3 regions of the Acidovorax sp. SRB_24 genome follow, and region 2 is predicted to be linked to each of the others. Evidence: riboswitches for the same ligand, from Rfam matches in the RefSeq annotation. Region 2 holds a riboswitch; each other region holds the start of a gene.
The links. A riboswitch is a leader RNA that binds a small molecule or an ion and turns the genes downstream of it on or off. The one in region 2 is predicted to bind thiamine pyrophosphate.
Positions count from the first base shown of each region.

Region 1: another riboswitch for thiamine pyrophosphate. It lies ahead of B2J89_RS06920 (cytosine permease); the one in region 2 lies ahead of B2J89_RS06465 (FAD-dependent oxidoreductase).
Region 3: another riboswitch for thiamine pyrophosphate. It lies ahead of thiC (phosphomethylpyrimidine synthase ThiC); the one in region 2 lies ahead of B2J89_RS06465 (FAD-dependent oxidoreductase).

Region 1 covers NZ_MWOM01000013.1:80,691-85,924, reverse strand. Annotated here, with positions in the region: gene B2J89_RS06925 (SH3 domain-containing protein) at 1-173, opposite strand, end outside; gene B2J89_RS06920 (cytosine permease) at 431-1,738, opposite strand; TPP riboswitch at 1,803-1,910, opposite strand; gene B2J89_RS06915 (3-hydroxyacyl-CoA dehydrogenase) at 2,005-2,763, opposite strand; gene B2J89_RS06910 (extracellular solute-binding protein) at 2,866-3,918, opposite strand; gene B2J89_RS06905 (phasin family protein) at 4,198-4,752, opposite strand; gene B2J89_RS06900 (thioesterase family protein) at 4,997-5,234, shown strand, end outside.
Region 2 covers NZ_MWOM01000012.1:84,232-89,465, forward strand. Annotated here, with positions in the region: gene B2J89_RS06450 (cytosine permease) at 1-1,271, shown strand, start outside; gene B2J89_RS06455 (SH3 domain-containing protein) at 1,529-1,975, shown strand; gene thiD (bifunctional hydroxymethylpyrimidine kinase/phosphomethylpyrimidine kinase) at 2,009-2,863, opposite strand; TPP riboswitch at 2,930-3,052, shown strand; gene B2J89_RS06465 (FAD-dependent oxidoreductase) at 3,092-4,207, shown strand; gene thiS (sulfur carrier protein ThiS) at 4,204-4,401, shown strand; gene B2J89_RS06475 (thiazole synthase) at 4,416-5,234, shown strand.
Region 3 covers NZ_MWOM01000008.1:60,682-65,915, reverse strand. Annotated here, with positions in the region: gene B2J89_RS04480 (methyl-accepting chemotaxis protein) at 1-892, shown strand, start outside; gene thiC (phosphomethylpyrimidine synthase ThiC) at 895-2,757, opposite strand; TPP riboswitch at 2,863-2,983, opposite strand; gene B2J89_RS04470 (hypothetical protein) at 3,014-3,190, opposite strand; gene lpxC (UDP-3-O-acyl-N-acetylglucosamine deacetylase) at 3,210-4,133, opposite strand; gene ftsZ (cell division protein FtsZ) at 4,250-5,234, opposite strand, start outside.

The DNA of each region.
Region 1 (5,234 bases), on a different contig from region 2:
ACCTGCAGCGGGTAGCCCGAGGCCAGCTCCCACAGCGTGGCCGAACGGGTCGTGGGCGTTTCGCGCACGTTCACGCTGGAGCCCTTCACGCTGACGAATTCTTGCGCGCGTGCGGCGGCGGCCGCGGGCAGGCTGGACAAGGCGGCGGCTGCAGCCAGGCCAAGGGCGGCCACGGAAAGCGAGAGACGGCGGGACAGAAACAGCACGGGAACAACACTCCTTTGAGACAAACGCATGGGATCCATGCGCCCGGTCCGACAGGGCGCTGCCGGTGAAGTTCCTGCACTTTCGATAAAAAGTGAGCTGCTGGCGCTGGCACAGCTTGGGTTTCAGGTGGGTTTTGCTCTGAATCCCAGGACCAGCGTGCGCACAGTGCTCATCTTTGAATAGCGCTGCGCGGGCGCGGGGGGCCGACGCGGGGCCGCGCTTGTCAGGCCTGCCGCGCGCCTGCGGCCAGCGTGCCGGCGCCGGGCCGGGTGCGCGTGGCATAGGCCAGCACGAAGCACAGCGCGAGCGTCGGCAGGGCCGAGCCCAGCGCCGGCGCGAGTCGGGGCACCAGGTGGTAGAACGCGATGCCCGCCAGCCACAGCGCGATCGGCGCGGCATGCGCCTGGCGTGCCTGCGCCAGCAAGGCCGCAGCGCTGGCGCCAAAGGCCAGGCGCCCCAGGATCACGCCAAACAGCGGCACGAAGACCGAGCTGAGCAGCAGCAGGAAGGGTTCGAGGCTGTGCATCGGCAGCACCAGCGCCAGCAGCGTGCACAGCAGCGCGATCGCGATGCCCCAGCGGCGTACGCTCCAGCGCGGCCGCAGGGCGTGGGCCGAGACGGCGCCTGAATAGGCGTCGCCATAGGCGTTGTCGACTTCGTCGATGAGGATCAGCGACAGCGCGATCAGCCCGCCCTGCGCCAGCAGCAGCGCGGTCACCAGGTCCTGGCTGGGCAGCACCAGCGCGACGAGCACGCCAAGCGCATAGCACCAGATGTTGGCCAGCGCATAGCCGGCCCAGGTGCCGCGCAGCGCCGCGCGGCCGCTGGTGCCGTGGCGCGCATAGTCGGCGACCAGCGGCAGCCAGCTGATCGGCATGGCGATCACCAGGTCGAGCGCGGGCATCACGCCCATGCCGCCTTCGCCGCGGCGCTGCCAGAGGTCTGCCAGGCCCTGTGCCTGCGCCAGCGACAGGAACTGCCAGCTCAGCCACACGAGCGACAGCACCACCAATGGCAGCGCCACGCGCGCGATGATGCGGCGCACCAGCTGCACCATGGAGCCGCTGATGAGCAGCGTCACGACACCGCCCCACAGCAGCGTGGCGAGCACCGGCCAGTGGGGCGCCAGCAGGCTGCCCGACTGGCGGCCGATGGCGACGGTGGCGTCGCGCATCACCACCAGTTCGAAGGTGCCCCAGCCGATCAGCTGCACGATGTTGAGCACGATGGGCAGGCGCGCGAACGCGCGGCCGTACACCGCGTGCATCAGCCCGGCGCTGGCCAGGCCGCTGTCGCAGCCGATCTTGGCCACCCAGCCGAGCAGGCCGGCGCCGAGCAGCGAGCCGAACACGATGGCCAGCAGCGCGTCTTGCGTGCCCATGGCGGGCATCAGGTAGGCGCCCACCTGCATCACCAGCAGGCCTACGCCCAGGCTGAACCACAGCGAGGCGTGGTCGTGCCACTGGAACACGCGCCGGTCGGCGGAAATGGGGGCCAGCGCCTCGTTGGCGGGGGTGGCGGGCTGTGTCATGAAAAGGCTCCGTGCGGTGCGCGCGCGGGGCGGGCCAAGGGCACGGCGGCCCGTGGGCGGGGCGGTGCTGTGCGGCCGGCTTCCCTGCGCGAGGATGATCTCAACAGGTTCAAAGGGACTTTCTCAGCCGCCCGGTCCTCGAAAGATCCCGGCGACACCCCCAGCGGTCGTGTCCGGCAAGCCACCGGACACGGCGCGATTGTAGGGGTGCCCCGGATGTCCTGCTGCGCGCGGGGCCGTTCACGCGCGGGCCCGCCGCCCGGCCTTCAGCGGGGCGCCAGGCGGATGGCGCCGTCGAGGCGAATCACTTCACCGTTGAGCATGTCGTTTTCGAAGATATGCCGCACCAGCTTGGCGTAGTCCTGCGGCGTGCCCAGGCGGCTCGGGAAGGGCACGCCGGCGGCCAGCGCATCCTGCACCTCCTGCGGCATGCCAAACAGCATCGGCGTGCCGAAGATGCCGGGGGCAATCGTCATGTTGCGGATGCCGCTGCGGGCCAGGTCGCGGGCGATGGGCAGGGTCATGCCGACGATGCCGCCCTTGGAGGCGCTGTAGGCGGCCTGGCCGATCTGCCCGTCGTAGGCGGCGACGCTGGCGGTGGAAATCAGCACGCCGCGCTCGCCCGTGGCTTCGGGTTCGTTCTGGGACATCGCTTCGGCCGCCAGGCGGATCATGTTGAAGCTGCCGACCAGGTTCACCGCGATGGTCTTGCTGAACGCGGCCAGGCTGTGGGCGCCGTTCTTGCCCACGGTCTTTTCGGCCGGGGCGACGCCGGCGCAGTTGACCAGGCCCATCAGCTTGCCCAGGGACACGGCCTGCGCCACCACGGCCTGGCCGTCGGCTTCGCTGCTGACGTCGCAGCGCACGAAGGCGCCGCCAATGTCCTGGGCCACCGCCGCGCCCTTGTCCGCCTGCATGTCCGCGATGACGACCTTGCCGCCCTGCGCGGCCAGCATGCGTGCCGTGCCTTCGCCCAGGCCCGATGCGCCGCCGGTCACGATGAATACCTTGCCCTGAATGTCCATGCCGTATCTCCAGTGAATGACGTTGACGTAAACGTAAATTATGGCGGATGCGGCACGCGAAAAAAAGCCCGGCAGGGCCGGGCGCGGGGAGGGGTGCAGGGCTTATTTGAAGCCGACGCGGTCCAGCATCTGCTGCACCTTGGTCATGTTGGCGCCCACGGCGCTGATCGGGATGGTCTCGCTCTTGAACGGCTTGCCGCCGGTCATGGCCTTGAGCGCGGGGTTGGCGATGTCCACGCCCTTGGCGGCGGGCCATTCGTTGTTGCCGTTGGCAAAATAGTTCTGCGCTTCAGGGCTCGCGAGGTACTCCATGAACTTGATTGCGTTGGCGCGGTGCTTGGCGTACTTGGCGACGGCGCCGCCCGCGATGTTCAAGTGCGTGCCCCACGACTGCTGGTTCGGAAACACCACGCCGACCTTGTTGGCCACGGCAATGTCTTCGGGTTTGTCCGAGCGCATCAGGCGCGCCAGGTAGTAGCTGTTGGTCACGCCGATCTGGCATTCACCCGACGCCACGGCCTTGATCTGGTCGGTGTCGCCGCCCTTGGGGTCGCGCGCCAGGTTGGCCACCATGCCCTTGAGCCACTCCTGCGTCTTTTGCTCGCCCATGTGCTCGGTAACGGCGCCAAACAGGCTCAGGTTGTAGGGGTGCGAGCCCGAGCGGATGCACAGCTTGCCCTTGTTCTTCGGGTCGCCCAGCTCCTCGTAGGTGTCCACGTCCTCGGGGTTCATCTTGACCTTGTTGTAGACGATGACGCGCGCGCGGGTCGACAGGCCGAACCACGAAATGCCGCCGTCTGCGGCCGGCAGGCTGCGCAGGTTGGCCGGGATGGCGTCTTCGAGCACCTTGGACCTGATCGGCTGGAACAGCCCGTCGACCTCGCCGCGGTACAGGCGCGCCGCGTCGACCAGCAGGATCACATCGGCGGGGGAGGCCGAGCCCTCGGCCTTCAGGCGTGCCAGGATCCCGGCATCGTCGGCATCGACGCGGTTGATCTTGATGCCCGTGGCTTGGGTGAAGCCGCTGTAGAGCGCTTCATCGGTGGCGTAGTGGCGTGCCGAATAGAGGTTGACGACGTTCTCTTGGGCCTGCACGAAACCGCTGGCTGCGAGCAGGAAACAGGCTGCTGCGGCAGCCGTGGAGATTTTTTTCATGGGAAGGGCGAAGGAGGAATGGTAACGGGTGCAATGGTAAAGCAAACGCGAACCATTCGCAATACTGCCTGCGCGGTTGTGTTTTTTCGGCGGCACCCGGTCCCTGGGTCGCGCAAAAAAAAGCCCGGTCGAGACCGGGCTTGAACGAATCCCTGAAACCCGTGTTTCGAGAGGATCCGAGGAGACAACTGGGGTCCCGGCGGCGCCGGGACAGTGTTCGCATTATCAGGGTAATCCCTGCTTTGTGTCCAGCGCCTTGTGGCTGGACAGGCGCATGGCTCAGCGCTGCTTGCGGGCACCCGCAGCCGACTTGGCTGCGTCGGCGGCCGTGGTGGCCACGGCGTTGAAGTTGGCTTCAGCGGCGTCGGTGGCCTGCTTGACGGCCTTTTGCACCGATTCGAACGCGTTGTTGGCGGCCGACACGGCGCTCTTCATCACGGCCACGGCCGTTTCCGAGCCGGCGGGTGCGTTCTTCGACGCCGAGTCCACCAGGGTGGCGAAGTTCTTCTGCACTTCGGCGGTCTGCGACTCGACGGCCTTGCTGAATTCACCGCCGGTGCCCGAGGCGATGTCGTACAGGTGGCGGCTGTAGGAAGCTGCCTTCTCGGCCAGGGGCTGGAACAGGCCGGCCTGCAGGGCGATCAGTTCTTGTGCGTCCTTGACGCTGAGCACGGCCTGGGCGTGGCTGGCGGCCTCGTTCAGTGCGGCGCGCGAAGCGGTCACGTTCAGTTCGACCAGCTTTTCCACGCCTTCAAAGGCTTTGCTGGTCAGACCAAACAGGGTTTCGATGTTGGCTTTGTGTGCGGCCAGGATTTGTTCAGCGGTCAGGGACATGTGAGATCTCCAAAAGAAAGGAAAAGTCGAAAGCGACTGTGGTTCACAAATATCTGCGCTGGCATGCTTTCCGGGCCATGTTGCAGTGCAGCATAGTGCGGATTCTAGGGGCGACGGTGGCCGACACGCAAGCACTTTTTGTTGCGTTGCAACAAATTACGTTTTCTGTCCTTTGTTACGTCAAAACGACGGACTGCGGTCCCTTGCCGGAGGGCCTGTTGCCGCGCTGGCAAAATCCACGGCCATGAACACGACAGCGACCCCGGCGCGCCCTGCGCCCCAGCCGCGCAGCGCCTACGCCGCCTTTCGCCCCATCAGCACGCGCTGGGCCGACAACGATGTGTATGGGCATGTGAACAACGTCGTCTATTACAGCTGGTTCGACACCGCGGTGAACGCCCACCTGATCGAGCAGGGCGCGCTCGACATCCACGCGGGCCGGACCATCGGGCTGGTGGTCGAGACGCAGTGCAACTACTTTG
Region 2 (5,234 bases):
CCCCCATTTCCGCCGACCGGCGCGTGTTCCAGTGGCACGACCACGCCTCGCTGTGGTTCAGCCTGGGCGTAGGCCTGCTGGTGATGCAGGTGGGCGCCTACCTGATGCCCGCCATGGGCACGCAAGACGCGCTGCTGGCCATCGTGTTCGGCTCGCTGCTCGGCGCCGGCCTGCTCGGCTGGGTGGCCAAGATCGGCTGCGACAGCGGCCTGGCCAGCGCCGGGCTGATGCACGCGGTGTACGGCCGCGCGTTCGCGCGCCTGCCCATCGTGCTCAACATCGTGCAGCTGATCGGCTGGGGCACCTTCGAACTGGTGGTGATGCGCGACGCCACCGTCGCCATCGGCCGCCAGTCGGGCAGCCTGCTGGCGCCCCACTGGCCGGTGCTCGCCACGCTGCTGTGGGGCGGTGTCGTGACGCTGCTCATCAGCGGCTCCATGGTGCAGCTGGTGCGCCGCATCATCGCGCGCGTGGCGCTGCCATTGGTGGTGCTGTCGCTCGTGTGGCTGAGCTGGCAGTTCCTGTCGCTGGCGCAGGCACAGGGCCTGGCAGACCTCTGGCAGCGCCGCGGCGAAGGCGGCATGGGCGTGATGCCCGCGCTCGACCTGGTGATCGCCATGCCGATCAGCTGGCTGCCGCTGGTCGCCGACTATGCGCGCCACGGCACCAGCGGCCGCGCGGCGCTGCGCGGCACCTGGGCCGGCTATGCGCTGGCCAACATCTGGTGCTATGCGCTTGGCGTGCTCGTCGCGCTGGTGCTGCCCAGCCAGGACCTGGTGACCGCGCTGCTGCTGGCGCAGGGCGGGCTGATCGCGCTGTCGCTGATCCTCATCGACGAAGTCGACAACGCCTATGGCGACGCCTATTCAGGCGCCGTCTCGGCCCACGCCCTGCGGCCGCGCTGGAGCGTACGCCGCTGGGGCATCGCGATCGCGCTGCTGTGCACGCTGCTGGCGCTGGTGCTGCCGATGCACAGCCTCGAACCCTTCCTGCTGCTGCTCAGCTCGGTCTTCGTGCCGCTGTTTGGCGTGATCCTGGGGCGCCTGGCCTTTGGCGCCAGCGCTGCGGCCTTGCTGGCGCAGGCACGCCAGGCGCATGCCGCGCCGATCGCGCTGTGGCTGGCGGGCATCGCGTTCTACCACCTGGTGCCCCGACTCGCGCCGGCGCTGGGCTCGGCCCTGCCGACGCTCGCGCTGTGCTTCGTGCTGGCCTATGCCACGCGCACCCGGCCCGGCGCCGGCACGCTGGCCGCAGGCGCGCGGCAGGCCTGACAAGCGCGGCCCCGCGTCGGCCCCCCGCGCCCGCGCAGCGCTATTCAAAGATGAGCACTGTGCGCACGCTGGTCCTGGGATTCAGAGCAAAACCCACCTGAAACCCAAGCTGTGCCAGCGCCAGCAGCTCACTTTTTATCGAAAGTGCAGGAACTTCACCGGCAGCGCCCTGTCGGACCGGGCGCATGGATCCCATGCGTTTGTCTCAAAGGAGTGTTGTTCCCGTGCTGTTTCTGTCCCGCCGTCTCTCGCTTTCCGTGGCCGCCCTTGGCCTGGCTGCAGCCGCCGCCTTGTCCAGCCTGCCCGCGGCCGCCGCCGCACGCGCGCAAGAATTCGTCAGCGTGAAGGGCTCCAGCGTGAACGTGCGCGAAACGCCCACGACCCGTTCGGCCACGCTGTGGGAGCTGGCCTCGGGCTACCCGCTGCAGGTCCTGCAGCGCAAGGGCCAGTGGCTGCGGGTGAAGGATTACGAGGCCACGCTGGGCTGGATCCATGCCCCGCTGACCCACAAGGTGCCGCACATGGTGGTCACCGCCCACACGGCAAACCTGCGCGCGGGCCCCGGCCAGCAGCACCGGCGCGTGGGCCAGCTGGACCAGCACGAGGTCGTGAAGACGCTGAAAAAATCGGGCGATTGGGCGCAGGTGCAGCGCGAAGGCGGGCAAAAGGGCTGGATCGCGCGGCGGCTGGCCTGGGGCTGGTAAGCAAAGACCGGGCGGGCTCGCGGGCCCGCCAGCTCAATGGTGCAGCACGCGCTGCGCCACGGGCGCATAGCCGTGGTTCAGCGGCCCGTGCCCGTGCCCGGTGCACACCGCGGCGCCGGCGGCGATCGCGCCCAGGACGTAGGCGCGCGCCTGTTCCACCGCCTGCGGCAGCGGCAGGCCCAGTGCCAGGTGCGCGGCAATGGCCGACGACAGCGTGCAGCCCGTGCCGTGGCCGTTGTGCGTGGCAATGCGCGGCGACTGCAGGCGCAGCCGCCCCCCGCCGGCCAGCGCCAGCACATCGATCACGGTGTCGCCGGGCAGGTGCCCGCCCTTGAGCAGCACGGCCGGCGCGCCCAGCGCCAGCAGCGCGCTGGCCGCATCGTCGAGTGCATCGGCACCGTCGATGGTGCGGCCCAGCAGCAGCGCCGCTTCGTCAAGATTCGGCGTGACGACGGTGGCCAGCGGAAACAGCTCCTCCACCAGCACGCCCACGGTCTCCTGCGACATCAGGCGGTCGCCGCTGGTGGCGACCATGACGGGGTCGAGCACCACCTGCAGCATCTGGTGGCGGGCAATCGCCTTGACGACCACGCGCACCACCTCGGGCGAGTGCAGCATGCCGATCTTGACGGCGTCCACGCCGATGTCCTCAGCCACGGCGTCGATCTGCGCGCGCAGCATGTCGGGCGGAATGCCGTGGATGGCGCGCACGCCCTGCGTGTTCTGCGCGGTGATCGCGCTGATGGCGGTCATGCCGTAGCAGCCCAGCGCGCTGAAGGTCTTGAGGTCGGCCTGGATGCCGGCGCCACCGCCGCTGTCGGAGCCGGCAATCGAGAGCACGCGGACGTAGCGCGCGGGCCTGGCGGCCGGGAGGGTCGTTTGAGTCATGGCAAAAATTATGGCCTATGCGCCACATCAAGACGGGCGCTGGCGGCTTGTGCTGTAATTCTTGCCAGGACGAAACAGGGGTGTCCCGCCAGGCTGGCGCGGACTGAGAAACACCCTGGGGCCGAGCCAACGCAGGCCCCGTTACCCGATCCAGGTCATGCTGGCGTGGGGAGTTTCCAGCACAGGCGCCCGCCCGTTTTGTCCGTGCACCCACACCAACGGACAACGATGATTGCTCACCCTTCCTCTTTTGCGATTCTGGGCGCCGGCCTCATGGGCCGGCTGCTGGCGGTGTCACTGGCGCGTGCCGGCCATGCGGTGGCCGTGTACGAGGCGCAGGACGCCAGCGGCCAGGGCAGCGCCGCGCGCGTGGCGGCCGCCATGCTGGCGCCGCTGGCCGAGTCGGCCGTGACGGAGCCCGGCGTGGTGCGCATGGGCCAGCACGCGCTCACGCGCTGGCCACAGCTGCTGGCAGACCTGCAAGCGCCGGTGTTCTTCCAGCAAAACGGCACGTTGGTGGTCTGGCACCGGCAGGATGCACAGGAGGCGGCGCGCCTGCGCCTGCAGTTCGAGACCACGCACAGCGCGCTGCCGGCACTGCCCGCCATGCAGGCGCTCGACAGCGCCGGCATGGCGCGCCTGGAGCCGGCCCTGGCCGGGCGCTTTGCGCAGGGCATGTACCTGCCCGGCGAAGGCCAGCTCGACAACCGCCAGCTGCTGGACGCGCTGGCGCGCGAGATGGCGCAGCGGGGCGTGGCCGTGCACTGGAACACGCCGCGGGAGCCGGCCGACTTCGCCCCCGGCACGCCGGGCCAGCCCGACTGGCTGCTCGACTGCCGCGGCCTGGGCGCACGCGCGCAGTGGCGCGAGCTGCGCGGTGTGCGCGGCGAGGTCGTGCGCGTGCACGCACCCGAGGTGACGCTGCAACGCCCCACGCGCCTGGTGCACCCGCGCTACCCGATCTACATCGCGCCCAAGCAGGACCACCTGTTCGTGATCGGCGCGACCGAAATCGAGTCCGACGACCTCTCGCCCGCCAGCGTGCGCTCGGCGCTGGAGCTGCTCAGCGCCGCCTACGCCGTGCATTCGGGCTTTGCCGAAGCGCGCATCGTCGAGATCGCCACCCAATGCCGCCCCACCCTGCCCGACAACCTGCCCGCCATCCGCCAGACGGCGGAGCGCGTGCTCGAAGTCAACGGCCTGTACCGGCACGGCTTCATGATCGCGCCCGCCCTGCTCGACGTGGTGCTGGAGCTGCTGCAGACCGGACAATCGCCCCTGGCCAGCGCCTTCGACCTGGCCGTGGATTTACACAGCGCGACGAGCGCCCTCTCTTTGCCATGAACATCACCATCAACCAGACACCGCACCAGCTGCCCGACGGCGCCACGGTGGCCGACGCCCTGGCCGCCATCACGGCGCGGCCGCCGTTCGCGGTCGCCGTCAACACCGTCTTCGTGCCCAGCACCGAGCACGCACGCCACCTGCTGCAGGCGGGCGACCGCGTGGAAGTCATTTCTCCCGTCACCGGCGGCTAGCGCCGCGCATTGCCATGAACACCACCCCTTCTGACGACGCCCTGGTCCTGTACGGCCAGTCCTTCTCCAGCCGCCTGCTGCTGGGCACGGCTCGCTACCCGTCGCCGGCCACGCTCAAGGCCGCGGTGCAGCGCGCCCGCCCGGCCATGGTCACGGCCTCGCTGCGCCGCCAGGGCAGCGGCGATGCGGACGCAGGCCACAACAGCTTTTGGGAGCTGCTGCGCGAGCTCGACGTGCCGGTGCTGCCCAACACCGCGGGCTGCCACAGCGTGCAGGAGGCCATCACCACCTCGCACATGGCGCGCGAGGTGTTCAACACGCCGTGGATCAAGCTCGAAGTGATCGGCGACGACTACACGCTGCAGCCCGACACGCTGAACCTGGTCGCCGCGGCCGAGCAGCTCATCCGCGACGGGTTCTACGTGCTGCCCTACTGCACCGAAGACCTGGTGCTGTGCCAGCGCCTGGTCGACGTCGGCTGCCAGGCCGTCATGCCCTGGGCGGCGCCGATCGGCACCGGGCGCGGCCCCGTCAACCCCTATGCGCTGCAGGTGCTGCGCGAGCGGCTGGCCGTGCCGCTGCTGGTCGATGCGGGCCTGGGCCTGCCCTCGCATGCCTGCCAGGTGATGGAATGGGGCTACGACGGCGTGCTGCTGAATACCGCCGTGGCGCTGGCGCAGGACCCGGTCGCGATGGCCGGCGCCTTTGCCGACGCCGTGCAGGCCGGCCGCAGCGCACGCCGCGCCGGCGCCATGCAGCCACAGCACAGTGCCCAGCCCAGCACGCCGGTGCTGGGCACGCCGTTCTGGCACCACGAGCAGCCCTCGGCCTGA
Region 3 (5,234 bases), on a different contig from region 2:
GGAGGTGATGCAGCACGCCTTGCGTGCGCTGGTGCGGCAGGTGCGGGGCTCGGCGCAGAACATCAGTGCGGCCGCCTCGGACATCGCCAGCGGCAACAGCGAACTGTCGGGCCGCACCGAAGAGACAGCCACCAGCCTGCAGCAGACCGCTGCCGCGCTGGAGCAGCTGACCCACCATGTCGTGCAGTCGGCCGAATCGGCCCACCATGCGCAGGCCATGGCCAACGCCGCGACCGTGGTGGCGCAAGAGGGCGGCAGCGTGGTGGCCCAGGTGGTGGGCACCATGGAAGGCATCCACCAGTCCTCGCGCAAGATCGTGGACATCATCGGCGTGATCGACTCCATCGCCTTTCAGACCAACATCCTGGCGCTCAATGCCGCGGTCGAGGCCGCGCGCGCCGGCGTACAGGGGCGGGGCTTCGCCGTGGTCGCGGCCGAGGTGCGCAGCCTGGCCACGCGCTCGGCGGCGGCGGCGCAAGAAATCAAGGCACTGATCACCGCATCGGTCGAACGCGCCGAGGCCGGCGCCAGCCTGGCGGGCGTGGCGGGCAGCACCATGGAGCGCATCGTCGGTGCCGTGCAGGACGCGGCACGCCGCATGGGCGAAATCACCTCGGCCACCGCCGTGCAGAACCACGAGATCGCGCAGATCAACACTGCCGTATCCCGGCTCGACCAGATGACGCAGGAGAACGCGTCACTGGTCGAGGAATCGGCCGCCGCATCCGCCAGCCTGCGCAGCCAGGCCCAGGAGTTGGCGGCCCTGATCAGCCGGTTCGTGCTGCCGGGCCAGGATGCGCCCGGCCCGGTGGACCAAACCGCACCCGGCACGGCGCCACAGACGGCAGCCCCGCGCGCGCCGCTGCGGCTGGCGCAGCGGCACGCGGCCTGACATCAGGCCACGGGCTGGATCGGCACGTACAACTCACCGCCCGTGCCGCGGAATTCCACCGCTTTTTCCTGCAGGCCCCGTGCGGCGAATTCGCGCACCTCCTGCGTGATCTTCATGGAGCAGAACTTGGGGCCGCACATCGAACAGAAGTGCGCCACCTTCGAGGCATCCTTGGGCAGGGTCTCGTCGTGGAATGCGCGGGCGGTGTCGGGGTCCAGGCCCAGGTTGAACTGGTCTTCCCAGCGGAAGTCGAAGCGCGCCTGGCTGAGCGCATCGTCGCGCGCGCGCGCGCCAGGGTGGCCCTTGGCCACGTCGGCCGCGTGCGCGGCGATCTTGTAGGCAATGATGCCCTGCTTGACGTCGTCGCGGTCGGGCAGGCCCAGGTGCTCTTTGGGAGTCACGTAGCACAGCATGGCCGTACCCATCCAGCCGATCATGGCCGCGCCGATGGCGCTGGCGATGTGGTCGTAGCCGGGGGCGATGTCGATGGTCAGCGGGCCCAGGGTGTAGAACGGCGCCCCGTGGCAGGTGTTGAGCTGCTCGGTCATGTTGGCCTGGATCATGTGCATGGGCACGTGTCCCGGGCCTTCGATCATGGTCTGCACGTCGTGCTTCCAGGCGGTCTGCGTGAGCTCGCCCAGCGTGTGCAGTTCGGCAAACTGCGCCGCGTCGTTGGCGTCGCTCGCGCAGCCCGGCCGCAGTCCGTCGCCCAGCGAGAAGCTCACGTCGTACGCCTTCATGATGTCGCAGATGTCCTCAAAATGCTCGTACAGAAAGCTCTCGCGGTGGTGCGCCATGCACCACTTGGCCATGATCGAGCCGCCGCGCGAGACGATGCCGGTGCGCCGCTGCGCCGTGAGCTGGATGTAAGCCAGGCGCACGCCGGCGTGGATGGTGAAGTAGTCCACGCCCTGCTCCGCCTGCTCGACCAGCGTGTCTCGGAAGATGGCCCAGGTCAGGTCCTCGGCCACGCCGCCCACCTTTTCGAGCGCCTGGTAGATCGGCACGGTGCCGATCGGCACGGGCGCATTGCGCACGATCCAGTCGCGCGTGGTGTGGATGGCCTTGCCGGTGGACAGGTCCATCACGTTGTCTGCGCCCCAGCGGATCGCCCAGACCAGCTTCTCGACCTCTTCCTCGATGCTGGACGTGACGGCCGAATTGCCGATGTTGGCGTTGATCTTGACCTTGAAGTTGCGCCCGATGGCCATGGGCTCGACCTCGGGGTGGTTGATGTTGGCTGGAATGATGGCGCGCCCGCGCGCCACTTCGTCGCGCACGAATTCGGGCGTGATGATCTGGGGGATGCTCGCGCCCATCGGGTTGCCCATCAGGCGCTGCTCGCGGCCGGCGTCCGCCATGTACTGCGCCATCCACTCGCGCTTGCCGTTCTCGCGGATCGCCACGTATTCCATCTCGGGCGTGACGATGCCTTTCTTCGCGTAGTGCATCTGCGTGACGTTGGCGCCGCTGCGCGCGCGCAGGGGCTGGCGCTGCAGTGCGGCGGCCTCGGCGCGCAGCTGCGCCAGGCGCGCGGCGTCCTCGCTCCTTTGGCCATCATCGATCGCCGCGGGCGCGCGGCCTGCGTAGCGCTCGACGTCGCCCCGCGCTGCGATCCAGGCGCCGCGCACGCTGGCCAGGCCGCGCCGCACGTCGATGGCGACATCGGGGTCGGTGTAAGGGCCCGACGTGTCGTAGACGCTGACCTGCTCGCCGTTGGTCAGCAGGATGTCGCGCACGGGAACGCGCAGGTCGGCGTGCAGCTGGCCGGGCACGTAGGCCTTGCGCGAGGCCGGAAAGGGCGCACGGGCATCCTCCAGCAAGCGGGCGAATGTCTCGAGGGCAAGGGGGTCGGTGGCGTTCATGGTCGGTCTCCGGTGGATGGCAGGGATGTGCTCCGGAGTGGACCTGTGCTCGCCCCCCCGGTGGCAGCGCCAGGGGCAAGGTCCGCCTGCCGTCAAAAGTAGCAGGACAGAAAGATCGGCTCTTCTTACGCCGGTATCAACCGGATCAAGTTCGTCGGGTTCGCGGGCCAGTCTGGACTTCAGACCGCCCCCATCTCAGTGCGTCAGCACACCCCGGAGCAGCCGCGAGTATAGGGCTATGCAGAGCGCGCCCGCGTCAGAGAACGCGCTCGGCGATCAGCACCGCAAAGAAGACAAAGGCGGCGATCAGCGTCCACTTGAGGACGACAAAACCCAGGCGCTTGTAGCGCGGCTGGCCGGTGCCGGCATAGAACGCAAAGCACACCGCCGCCGCGAGCAACAGCAGCAGGACGGCCCAGCGGAACAGCAGCATGGCAGCGGGCCCTGTGCGCTTACCAGGCGCGCGCCGGCTGGGCAAAGCCCGGGGGGGCCAGGCGCTCGTTGTCGAAGCTCACCAGTTCCCAGGCGTCGGGCTGGGCGAGCAGCTCGCGCAGCAGCAGGTTGTTGAGCGCATGACCCGAACGAAACGCGCTGTAGGCGGCCAACAGCGGCTTGCCGATGAGGTAGAGATCGCCCATCGCGTCGAGGATCTTGTGCTTGACGAATTCGTCGTCATAGCGCAAGCCGTCGGCATTGAGCACCTTGTAGTCGTCCATGACGATGGCGTTGTCGAGGCCACCGCCCAGGGCGAGCCCGCTGGCGCGCATCATCTCGACGTCGCGCGTGAAGCCGAAGGTGCGCGCGCGCGCGATGTCGCGGCTGTAGTTGCCCTGCCCCAGGTCAAACTCGACGCACTGGCCGGTCGAGTCCACCGCGGGGTGGGAAAAGTCGATCTCGAAGCGCAGCTTGAAGCCGTGGTAAGGGTCGAGCCGCGCCCATTTCGCGGATGCCCCCTCGCCCTGGCGGATCTGCACCGGGCGCTTGACCCGGATAAATTTCTTGGGGGCGTTCTGCAGCGCGATGCCGGCGCTTTGCAGCAGGAAGACGAACGACGCCGACGAGCCATCGAGGATGGGAACCTCTTCGGCGGTGATGTCCACGTACAGGTTGTCCAGGCCCAGGCCCGCGCAGGCCGACATCAGGTGCTCGACGGTGTGCACCTTGGCGCCGCCCGCAGAGATCGTCGAGGCCATGCGCGTGTCGGTGACGGCCAGGGCCGAGATCGGAATGTCCACCGGTTCGGGCAGGTCCACACGGCGGAACACGATGCCGGTGTCAGGCTGCGCGGGGCGCAGGGTGAGCTCCACGCGTTGGCCGCTGTGCAGGCCCACGCCCACCGCACGGGTGAGCGCCTTGAGAGTACGTTGCTGAAGCATGCAGGGATTTTAGGTGCGAAGGCGGCACTTTGCTGCAGTGCACGCACGCCCTGGATTTATCGCCGCGATGGAGGATGGGGCGCGGTGCCAGCGCGGGCCGCGCCGCGGCTTCCCGCTCAATCGGCCTGCTTGCGCAGGAACGCTGGAATCTCCAGGTCGTCCATGCCGCCCGACGACAGGGCGTCCACGCGCGCCGCAGCCTGCGTGCGGTTGGTGCGCCAGACGCTGGGCACGGCCATGCTGCCGTAATCGGTCTGGCTCGTGCCGCCCGCAGAACCCAGCACCGTCGTGCCCATGGCCGCGCCCGCCACCGGCACCTGGTAGGCCAGGTTGTCGGTGCCGGTGCGCAGGCTGCCCTGCACCACCTGCATCGACTGGCGGCGCGCATTGTGGCGCGAGAGGCCGGTGGCCACCACGGTGACGCGGATCTCCTCGCCCAGGCTGTCGTCGTAGGCGGCGCCGTAGATGACATGCGCGTCGGGCGAGGCGTAGGCGTTGATGGTGCTCATGGCCAGGCGCGATTCGCTCAGTTTCAGGTTGCCCTTGGCGGCGGTCACCAATACCAGCACGCCCTTGGCACCCGACAGGTCGATGCCTTCGAGCAGCGGGCAGGCTACGGCCTGTTCGGCGGCAATGCGCGCGCGGTCGGGGCCGCTGGCGGTGGCCGTTCCCATCATGGCCTTGCCGGGCTCGCCCATCACGGTGCGCACGTCTTCGAAGTCGACGTTCACATGGCCGTACTCGTTGATGATTTCGGCGATGCCGCCCACGGCGTTCTTGAGCACGTCGTTGGCGTGCGCAAAGGCTTCGTCCTGGGTGATGTCGTCGCCCAGCACATCGAGCAGCTTCTCGTTGAGCACCACGATCAGCGAGTCAACATTGGCCTCGAGCTCGGCCAGGCCGTTGTCGGCGTTGGTCATGCGGCGCCCGCCCTCCCAGTCGAAGGGCTTGGTGACCACGCCGACGGTGAGGATGCCCATCTCCTTGGCCACGCGCGCAATCACCGGCGCGGCGCCGGTGCCGGTGCCGCCGCCCATGCCGGCGGTGATGAACAGCATGTGGGCGCCCTGGATGGCGCTGCGGATGTCTTCGACGGCCGCT